Regions from separate parts of the Marinococcus sp. LNSP9103-4 genome, predicted to be linked through region 1. Evidence: riboswitches for the same ligand, from Rfam matches in the RefSeq annotation. Region 1 holds a riboswitch; each other region holds the start of a gene.
What was found. Region 1 has a riboswitch for S-adenosylmethionine ahead of ACTRXG_RS11200 (methionine biosynthesis PLP-dependent protein). Riboswitches for the same ligand answer to the same signal wherever they lie in the genome.
Positions count from the first base shown of each region.

Region 2: linked by a shared signal. The riboswitch ahead of ACTRXG_RS13865 (methionine ABC transporter ATP-binding protein) and the one ahead of ACTRXG_RS11200 (methionine biosynthesis PLP-dependent protein) in region 1 are both predicted to bind S-adenosylmethionine.
Region 3: linked by a shared signal. The riboswitch ahead of metK (methionine adenosyltransferase) and the one ahead of ACTRXG_RS11200 (methionine biosynthesis PLP-dependent protein) in region 1 are both predicted to bind S-adenosylmethionine.

Region 1 is NZ_JBQLIA010000016.1:2,946-6,219, reverse strand. Features, by position in the region: gene ACTRXG_RS11215 (asparaginase) at 1-533, opposite strand, end outside; gene prsW (glutamic-type intramembrane protease PrsW) at 637-1,284, shown strand; gene ACTRXG_RS11205 (hypothetical protein) at 1,308-1,472, shown strand; SAM riboswitch class I at 1,531-1,637, shown strand; gene ACTRXG_RS11200 (methionine biosynthesis PLP-dependent protein) at 1,730-2,833, shown strand; gene ACTRXG_RS11195 (bifunctional homocysteine S-methyltransferase/methylenetetrahydrofolate reductase) at 2,866-3,274, shown strand, end outside.
Region 2 is NZ_JBQLIA010000024.1:206-3,479, forward strand. Features, by position in the region: gene ACTRXG_RS13855 (arsenate reductase family protein) at 423-782, shown strand; gene gcvH (glycine cleavage system protein GcvH) at 813-1,196, shown strand; SAM riboswitch class I at 1,353-1,458, shown strand; gene ACTRXG_RS13865 (methionine ABC transporter ATP-binding protein) at 1,616-2,635, shown strand; gene ACTRXG_RS13870 (methionine ABC transporter permease) at 2,643-3,274, shown strand, end outside.
Region 3 is NZ_JBQLIA010000017.1:11,255-14,528, reverse strand. Features, by position in the region: gene pckA (phosphoenolpyruvate carboxykinase (ATP)) at 1-864, opposite strand, end outside; gene ACTRXG_RS11625 (thiol-disulfide oxidoreductase DCC family protein) at 1,044-1,439, shown strand; SAM riboswitch class I at 1,487-1,594, shown strand; gene metK (methionine adenosyltransferase) at 1,745-2,959, shown strand; gene putP (sodium/proline symporter PutP) at 3,010-3,274, opposite strand, start outside.

The DNA.
Region 1 (3,274 bases):
CCGAGCGGACCGTATTGCGGACTCTGAAATGTGGCAATATTGGACGAATGGGTTTTTGTCACGTTTTTTGCAGAATGGATTTCTTCGTTTAAAACGACGAGAACTCCGATGCTCCGGGCTTTCTCGCTTGCGGCAGTACGGACCGCTGCCAGGAAATTCTGGGGGCCGTCAGCGCTGATTTCGTTGCTAGAACGCATTGCGCCTGTCACTACCACCGGCAGGTCTTTGTCATGAAAAAGATCGAGCGCATAGGCAGTTTCTTCCAGGGTGTCGGTGCCATGCGTAATGACGACACCGTCATATGTATCCTCGGAAAGCTTTTCAAGCATATGCTCGTGTAAAGAGAGCATGTGCTCCGGAGTAATATGAGGAGACGGGAGATGCAGGAAATCGCTCGTAACAATCTCAGCAATTTGATTGGCAATGCGGCTCCAGTGGCTTAAAGGGTTGTGAAGCCCCGGCTCCACGCCGCTTTCTTCTGTCTGGGTCATGGCGATCGTGCCGCCTGTGTGGATAACTAGTATTTTTTTCATTTCAATTCCTCCTCGTCGGCCCGGCTATGGCTGGCATTATTCTTTTACGAATTTGAACATAGCATGATACGATACGTTTAACAAGAGAGGGTGAGAACGAAAGTTGATCGCACTGATTATGGCGGCCCTGGCGCCGGCTGTTGCTTTACTGATATATTTCACATTAAAACGCCGGGCGGACGTGGAGCGGAGGCTGCCGGTCATCCGTGCGTTTGTCATAGGGGTACTGATTGTATTCCCGGTGCTTGTGATCGAACATGCGCTTGAAACAGAAGGGGTAAGCATGCCGCTTTTTGCGGCGCAGTATACCCAGGCGGCCTTGCTAGAGGAAGGCATCAAGTTTTTCCTCCTGTATACGTTTGTGCTTCGATTTGCTCCGATTAAAAATACTTACGACGGTGTTATTTACGGGCTTTCCCTGTCGCTTGGCTTTGCTTCGCTTGAAAACATCCTGTACTTAATTGCAAACGGCATAGAAACGGCTGTTACCAGAGCGCTGCTGCCAGTGACGGTGCATGCGCTCCTGGGTGTGATTATGGGTTATTATGCGGTATCAGCGAAACGCGCCTCCCGTCATGGCAGGCGCCTCTTCTCTTTTTTTCTTGCTCTTGCGATTCCGCTTATCTTCCACGGGCTGTACGACTATATATTAAGCGCTTCTTTAGGCAATATTCTGTATTATCTTATCCCGTTCATGCTATTTTTGTGGTGGTTTGCGTTGTCGAAAGCAAATAAAGCCAATGCGAAATAACAACTCGAAAGGACGAAGCTACTATGTCAGAAGACCGCCGTTACCGCGTTGTTATCCGCTGTCCAAAATGCGGGGAAAAGTACATTCTACGCGGCAGAAAGAACAAGGCCGGGGAAATGGAAACAGGTTTTCGCCGCTGCGTCTGCGGCAATGAAAACCAGCTGCATGTTGATATTGCACCGGAATAAAAAGGTTACTTGCAATATCGATTCGTTTCATGTACTTTGGAAAGTAATCATATAACGTTTCTTATCAAGAGAGATGGAGGGATCGGCCCTTGGAAGTCTCAGCAACCAGCCGCAGGTGAAGCGGTCAGGTGCTAACTCCTGCAAGCTGTGCTTGCGAGATGAGAAGAAGTATTGCATGCCAAGGTCTTCTTCTGTCTAAGGAAGAAGACCTTTTCGTACATTTAATGCATTAATTTTACAGAAATGAGGGCTGTGACATGTCAAAGCAACTGCAGATAGAAACCATCCTGGCACAATTGGGTAATAATTCCGACCCGCGGACCGGAGCGATCAATCCTCCTGTTTATTTTTCCACAGCGTATAAACATACAGGTATAGGAGAATCGACGGGATACGACTATTCCCGGACGGCCAACCCGACGAGGGACCTGCTTGAAAACGGTATCGCCGCGCTTGAAGGAGGTAAACACGGGTTTGCCCTCAGCTCGGGGATGGCTGCGATCCAGACGCTGTTTGCGATATTTGAAACCGGTGATGAAGTGATTGCAACAAGCGATATTTACGGTGGCACGTACCGTCTGTTCGAAGAAGGATGGCGGCACTGGGGCGTCACGGTTACATACGGTGACCCGAGGGATCTCGAAGCATTTGAACAGCTGATAACAGATAAAACAAAAGCGCTGTTTATTGAGACGCCGACGAACCCGCTGATGCAGGAAGCGGATCTGAAGGAGCTTTCGCTGCTCGCGAAAAAGCACGGTGCCTGGCTTATTGTGGACAATACGTTTTATACGCCAGTGCTTCAGCGCCCGATAGAAGAAGGGGCGGACATTGTGGTGCACTCGGCCTCGAAATATTTAGGCGGACACAATGACTTGATTGCCGGACTGATTGTATCCAATGTGGACGAGCTTTCTGAAAAAATTGGGGCACTTCAAAACGGCATGGGTACAATTTTAAGCCCGTTTGATTCCTGGCTGCTGATGCGGGGGATGAAAACCTTAAAACTCCGCATGAAGCAGCATACAGAAAACGGCAAAGCCATCGCAGAGTATCTCAGCGGTCATGAAAAGGTAACAGACGTGCTTTACTCGGGCCGGGGCGGAATGCTCTCCTTCCGTCTTGAAAACGAAGAGTGGGTAGATTCATTTTTACGAAACATTAAAATCATCACGTTTGCAGAAAGTCTGGGCGGGGTTGAAAGCTTTATTACGTATCCGGCAACACAGACACACGCAGATATGCCGGAAGCGGTACGGGTTCAAAACGGCGTTGATAACCGTCTTCTCCGCTTCAGCATCGGCATAGAGGATAAGGACGATTTAATTGAAGATCTCGAACAGGCGCTCAGAGCGCTGTAACTCATAAGCACAAGCAGGAGAGGGGCAAGGCTATGAACGTACTCGAAAAACTCGATTCCTCGATTTTGATCGGCGACGGGGCAATGGGCACGTATCTTTACCAGAAAGGCTATAAGGGCTCGTTTGAAGCTATGAATTTAACGGACCCTGAGGCTGTGGAGTATGCTCACCGGGAATACGCAGAAGCCGGGGCGGATATTCTCCAGACAAATACCTACGCGGCGAACCGGGTGAAGCTTGAAGGCTACGGGCTTGAAGATAAAGTGCAGGATATTAACCGGGCCGGCGTGCGGCTGGCGAGGAAGGCTTCCGGCGGCTCGGCTTATGTATTTGCTACAGTCGGAGGGATTAAAGGCGTTCAGGTGAGCGAACATTCAGATGAGTTTCTAAATCAGGCGCTGCAGGAACAGGTGAATGTCTTTTTGGCGGAACCGGTGGATG
Region 2 (3,274 bases), on a different contig from region 1:
TTATATTTTAACCAAGGATTTAAATCCTCAGTCAGTCAGACACATTCCCGGCTTAAAAAGGAATAAACATTAGAAACGGAAAATTTTAAATAATTAAATAAGCAGGAAAAGTTCTAACCCGGATATGATACGTATTGGAGGCATATTAAAAAAATTTACTTTTTTTAAGCGGTAACATAATCCTTGGGTCACTTAGTATATATTCGTATACTTCCTGATTTGCCGGGAGTTTCCGAATGGGGATTATCCTTCTGAACAGCATCGGTGAAAATATGAACAGCTTCCTTTGCTTTTAAATTCATCTCTTCATTTAATTAGGCGTTAAAGGCTTCTTCCGGCATTGAAAAGCAAAATGAAACTTTCCAACGAGGAGGGTTTCCGCTACAATAAGAGGGAAGAAAGCGTGTGGAGGAGGCCTGGCATTGGCACTTACTTTTTACGGGTATCCCCCGTGCAGTACATGCCGCAAAGCAAAAAAGTGGCTGGAAGCAGAGAATATTTCTTTTGACGAGTATCATATTGTGGAACATCCGCCCTCGAAAAAAGAATTAAAGGCATGGAAGGACCGGGAAAGACTTGAGTGGAAGCAGTTCTTTAACACAAGTGGGAAGAAGTACCGGGAAATGGACCTGAAAACCCGGCTGCCGGAAGCATCTGAAGAAGAGATTCTGGAATGGCTCGCTTCTGACGGAATGCTTTTAAAAAGGCCTATTGTGACAGACGGCGAGAGTGTTACCCTTGGGTTTAAGGAACCAGTTTTTGAGGAAAAGTGGAAAGCGTAATAGTATTCATTTGAAGGAGGATGATTGTGTATGAGTGTACCAGATGAACTTTTATATTCAGAAGAACATGAATGGGTGAAAAAAGAAGATGGCCGTCTTCGCGTCGGTGTGACAGATTTTGCCCAGTCCGAGCTTGGCGATATTGTATTCGTGGAACTTCCGGAAGTAGGAGATGAACTCGAGGCCGGAGAGCCATTTGGAAGTGTAGAATCTGTTAAAACGGTCTCAGAGCTTTACGCCCCGGTTACAGGAAAGGTCGTAGAAATTAATGAAGACCTGGATGATTCTCCTGAGTTTGTCAACGAATCTCCGTATGAAAAAGCCTGGATGATTGTGGTAGAACCCTCCAATGAAAGTGAATTGGATGACCTGATGTCACCAGCTCAGTATTCGGACATGGTAAGTGACGATTAATACTGATTTACATAGGAGCTGGCCTCTTGGGAGGCAGCTCCTTTTTATAAGCAGCTGTTTTCGAGCCTTGCAGGGACAGGAACTAAAAGGTTGACGCTTACAGGCAAAGGTGCTATTATCAGTAGCATCGTCAAATATGAACGGATAATCATCGTTCACTTATCAAGAGAGGTGGAGGGGCTGGCCCTGTGAAACCCGGCAACCAGTCTGCATAAGCAGACATGGTGCCAATTCCTGCAGGCAAACGTCTGCAAGATGAGTGGAAAGGATTCTTTAAAACCTTTCTGCTCGTGTGCAGAAGGGTTTTTTCTTTATGGTCCGGTATGGAAAAGAATCATTGCCGGAATCATGACGATTTAAAACATACTAATTACATCGTTTTAATAAAGATAAAGAAAAGCGATGAAGGAGAGAGCGGTATGATCGAATTAAAAGGTTTATCCAAAGCCTTTCAGACAAAAACACAAACCGTCACCGCCGTAGATAACGTCAGCCTTTCTATTGATGAAGGAGAAATTTTCGGCATTATCGGCTACAGCGGCGCAGGCAAAAGTACGCTTGTGAGGCTGTTAAATAAGCTCGAAACCGCCACCAACGGTGAAGTAACCATTGAAGGGGAAAGCATCACTTCCCTGAAGGGGCAGTCTCTGCGCAGCGCCCGCCAGGAAATTGGCATGGTGTTTCAGCATTTTAATCTGCTGTGGTCCCGGACGGTAGCAGAAAACATTGCGTTTCCGCTCGAAATTGCAAAACAGTCAAAACAGGAACGGGCGAGACGGGTGCAGGAGCTGGTGAACCTTGTCGGCCTCGAAGGCCGGGAGGACTCGTACCCTTCCCAGCTGAGCGGGGGGCAGAAGCAGCGGGTCGGAATTGCAAGAGCCCTTGCAAATAATCCGAAGGTGCTGCTGTGCGATGAAGCGACCTCGGCGCTGGATCCGAAAACAACAGATTCTATTCTTGCTCTGCTCACAGACATTAATAAAAAGCTGGGGCTTACCATTGTCCTGATCACGCACGAAATGCACGTGATCCGTAAAATTTGTCACCGGGTGGCAGTAATGGAAAACGGCAAAGTCGTGGAAGAAGGGCCTGTACTTCAGGTATTCCGGAACCCGAAGGAATATATGACTAAAGAATTTGTTCGTCAGATTACGGAGCCGGAGGAAGACGCGTCGGAAATCGTATTCAATGAAGAAGAAACCGGCACAGTTGTGCAGCTGAAATTTTTGGAAAACAAGGCAGAGCAGCCGTTCATTTCCAAAGTCATTCGCCAGTTTGATGTGGACGTAAATATTATTCAGGGGAAAATTTCCCAGACGCAGCGCGGCAGCTACGGTTCCCTGTTTATCCGCATCAAAGGCAGTAGTGAAGAAATAGACAAAGCGCTGAACTACCTCCGCGAGGAAGAAATAGAAGCAGAGGTGATGGAGCGTGCTTAACACATGGATGGAAGAAATTAATTGGGAAAACATGTGGGTTGCTACGTGGGAAACCATCTATATGAGTCTGATTGCGGTAGCAGCCACATTTTTACTTGGGACAATACTCGGAGTTCTGCTGTATTTAACAGATAAAGGGAACATGTGGGAAAACAAGCCGGTGCACACAGTGACAGCAGCGATCGTTAATATTTTCCGCTCTATTCCATTTATTATCCTGATCATTCTGCTTATTCCGTTTACAACCTTCCTGCTTGGTACGATGCTGGGCCCGAGTGCAGCACTGCCGGCACTGATTATCGGCGCAGCTCCGTTTTACGCACGCCTGGTGGAAATTGGACTTAGAGAAGTGGACAAGGGCGTTATTGAAGCCTCTCAGGCAATGGGAGCGAGCCAGTGGCAGATCATTCAAAAAGTGCTTCTGCCGGAAGCGCTGCCGTCCTTAATCTCCGGCATCACCGTAACTGGTATTACGCTGGTCAGCTATACTGCCATGGCCGGTGTTGTAGGCGGCGGAGGCCTCGGGAACCTTGCCTATCAGGAAGGGTTTCAGCGCAGCAATAATGAAGTGGTATTTGTTGCTACAGTGCTGATTCTTGTTATTGTCTTCATTCTGCAGTGGTTCGGCGATATTTGGAC
Region 3 (3,274 bases), on a different contig from region 1:
GATAGCGTTCCAGATCTGTGGTTCTTTCTGTTTGGACAGGTTCGAGCATTTTGCGTAGCATCCGCCTTCGATATTAAAAATACCGTTTTCGGACCATCCGTGTTCATCGTCGCCGACCAAAAGCCGGGAAGGATCTGCGGAAAGGGTTGTTTTTCCGGTGCCGGAAAGACCGAAAAACAAAGCGCTTGCGCCATCACTGCCGATGTTTGCCGAGCAGTGCATCGGCAGTACGTTTTGTTCAGGAAGCAGGTAGTTCATGACAGAAAAGATTGATTTTTTCATTTCTCCGGCGTATTCTGTGCCGCCGATTAAAATTGTGCGCTGCGCAAAACTGATGACGATAAATGTTTCCGACGAGGTGCCGTCTGTCTCAGGATTTGCTTTGCATTCCGGTGCAGCTATGAGCGTAAAGGGCGGAGCAGAAGGATTTTCTCTTCCGTCTGGTCGGATAAACAGCTGCCGGGCGAACAATTGATGCCAGGCGCAGGAGGTGATGACCCGGACAGGAAGCTGGTAGTCGGGGTCAGCTCCGGCCAGGGCGTCGCTTGCAAATACTTCATTCCGGCTGTTCAAATGAGCCGTCACTTTTTTATAAAGCCGTTCAAACACTTCTTCGGACATTGGTTGGTTTACGTTTCCCCAGTCAATATAAGGAGAACTGCCGGGCTCATCGACAATATATTTATCTTTTGGAGACCGTCCGGTGTATTTGCCTGTTTTCACGGCAAGAGCACCTTCTGCTGTAAGTGAGCCCTCCTGCAGAGCCAGCGAGCGCTTCACAAGCGCAGGGACAGAGAGATTCCATTGGACGTGCGCTTCATTCAATAGATTTGTTTCGGGTTTGGAAGCGAACGGCGGCTTCATAAACAATCACTCCTTTAATGAGGGGGAAGTTGGATTTATTCATCATGAATGATGGATAGAATATAAAATAGTGTAACACATTTGGTTTAATAGTACATACTTATTCGTTAAAAAAGTTCATGAATATTTTTAGGACTAAGAGGGAAAAGATGTAGGAAAGCAATGAAAGGGGAACAACTATGGAACAACAACCGGAATTTATTGTATTCTATGATAGTGATTGTCCGTTATGCACCAGATTCCATACTTATCTCTCGGCGATAGATAAGACGAACAGGGTGAAATGGAAGCCTATATATGATGAGGATTTATTTGAAAAGTACCCGATGCTCAAGGGAGAGCCGCTTGAAGAGCAGATGCACAGTGTAGAGGATAATACGTACGTATACGCTGGTTATTATACGGTGAAAAAATTATGTTATACTATTCCGGCTTTGAAGCCGCTGAAGGCAGTATTTTTACTGCCGGGAGTAGAAACGCTTGGCCGCAAGCTGTATCATACTGTTTCTGTAAATCGGTATCAGTGGTTTCATTTCCTTTGCGATGACAAAACGTGCCAGCGCGGAGGGCACTAGGTTTGACATCAAATAGGGTTTGCGTTAAGATTTTGTACGAACGGATACTCTTATCCTGAGCAGGTGGAGGGACAGTCCCTGAGAAGCCCAGCAACCATCCGGTAACGGAAAGGTGCTAACCTGGAGAGGCAGACAGATGCCTTGAAAGATAAGAGGCGAAAAAGCTGAACTGACAGCCCCTTTTCCCTCAATTTTTGGGACAAGGGGCTTTTCTTGTACACAACGGCCTACTGCCGTTTTCTTTTCGTCTACCCGAAGAATGGGAGAGTACAACCGTAGCAGGCAGTTAAAAAGGAGGCAGCAGCGTGTCTACAATTGGACGACGTTTATTTACGTCGGAATCTGTTACAGAAGGACACCCGGACAAGGTGTGTGATCAGATTTCCGACGCGATTTTGGATGCAATTTTAAAGGATGATCCGAATGCCCGGGTGGCAGCGGAAACAGTAGTAAATACTGGTCTCGTATTAGTGGCAGGAGAAATATCGACATCTACATACGTGGATATTCCTAAAATTGCCAGGGAAACTTTGAAAGACATCGGTTATACACGGGCAAAATATGGCTTCGATTACGAAACGTGCTCGGTTTTGACGTCTATAGATGAGCAGTCGGCCGACATTGCCCAGGGCGTTGATGAGGCGCTTGAAACCCGTGAAGGATCGATGACCGAGGATGAACTGGAATCGATCGGAGCGGGGGACCAGGGCTTGATGTTTGGGTATGCAGATAATGAAACCGATGAACTCATGCCGTTGCCGATCTCGCTTGCGCACAAGCTAGCAAGTCAGTTAACAAAAGTCCGGAAGGACGGCAATCTTTCGTATCTGCGTCCGGATGGAAAAACGCAGGTTACCGTGGAATACGGAGACGACGGGAAGCCGCTCCGGGTGGAAACGATCGTTATTTCTACCCAGCATTCGGATGACGTAACGCTTGCACAGATTGAAGAGGATATGCACAAATACGTTATCGAGCCGGTAGTGCCGGCAGAGCTTCTCGACGCTAAAACCAACTATTTCATAAACCCGACCGGCCGCTTTGTTATTGGCGGACCGCAGGGGGACGCCGGCCTTACCGGAAGAAAAATCATTGTTGATACGTACGGAGGCTATGCTCGTCACGGCGGCGGTGCGTTTTCCGGTAAAGACCCGACAAAGGTCGACCGTTCCGCCTCGTATGCAGCCCGGTATGTAGCCAAAAATATTATTGCAGCAGGTCTTGCAGATAAATGCGAGGTTCAGCTGGCGTATGCGATCGGAGTAGCTCAGCCTGTCTCCATTTCAATCGCTACATTTGGTACGGGAAAAGTATCAGAAGAGGTGCTCGTAAAGCTTGCCAATGAAAACTTTGACCTCCGGCCGGCAGGCATCATCAAAATGCTTGATCTCCGCCGGCCGATTTACAGGCAGACAGCCGCTTACGGGCACTTTGGACGTCATGACGTTGATCTGCCCTGGGAACGCACGGACAAAGCGGCAGCGCTTCAGGAACAGGCATTCACCGAAAAACAGCAATAAATATAATAAATACCCGCTCCTGTCTATATCAGGAAGCGGGTATTTTTTGCTCAGTTTTTCTCCGTATACGTGCCGACAGAATCAAATTCAGTTTGAATTTTGTCTGAAGGCTTCGGCCCAAGCAGGCTGACGGCAATGATGATTAAGACGTTGATCAAGAAGCCTGGCACAATTTCGTAGAGATCAAACAATCCTCCGGAAAGCTGAACCCAGATAATGACGGTGGTGCCGCCGGCGATCATCCCGGCAAGCACACCCCACATGCTCGTCCGGCGCCAGAATAAGGAGAAAAGCATTGCAGGCCCGAATACTGCG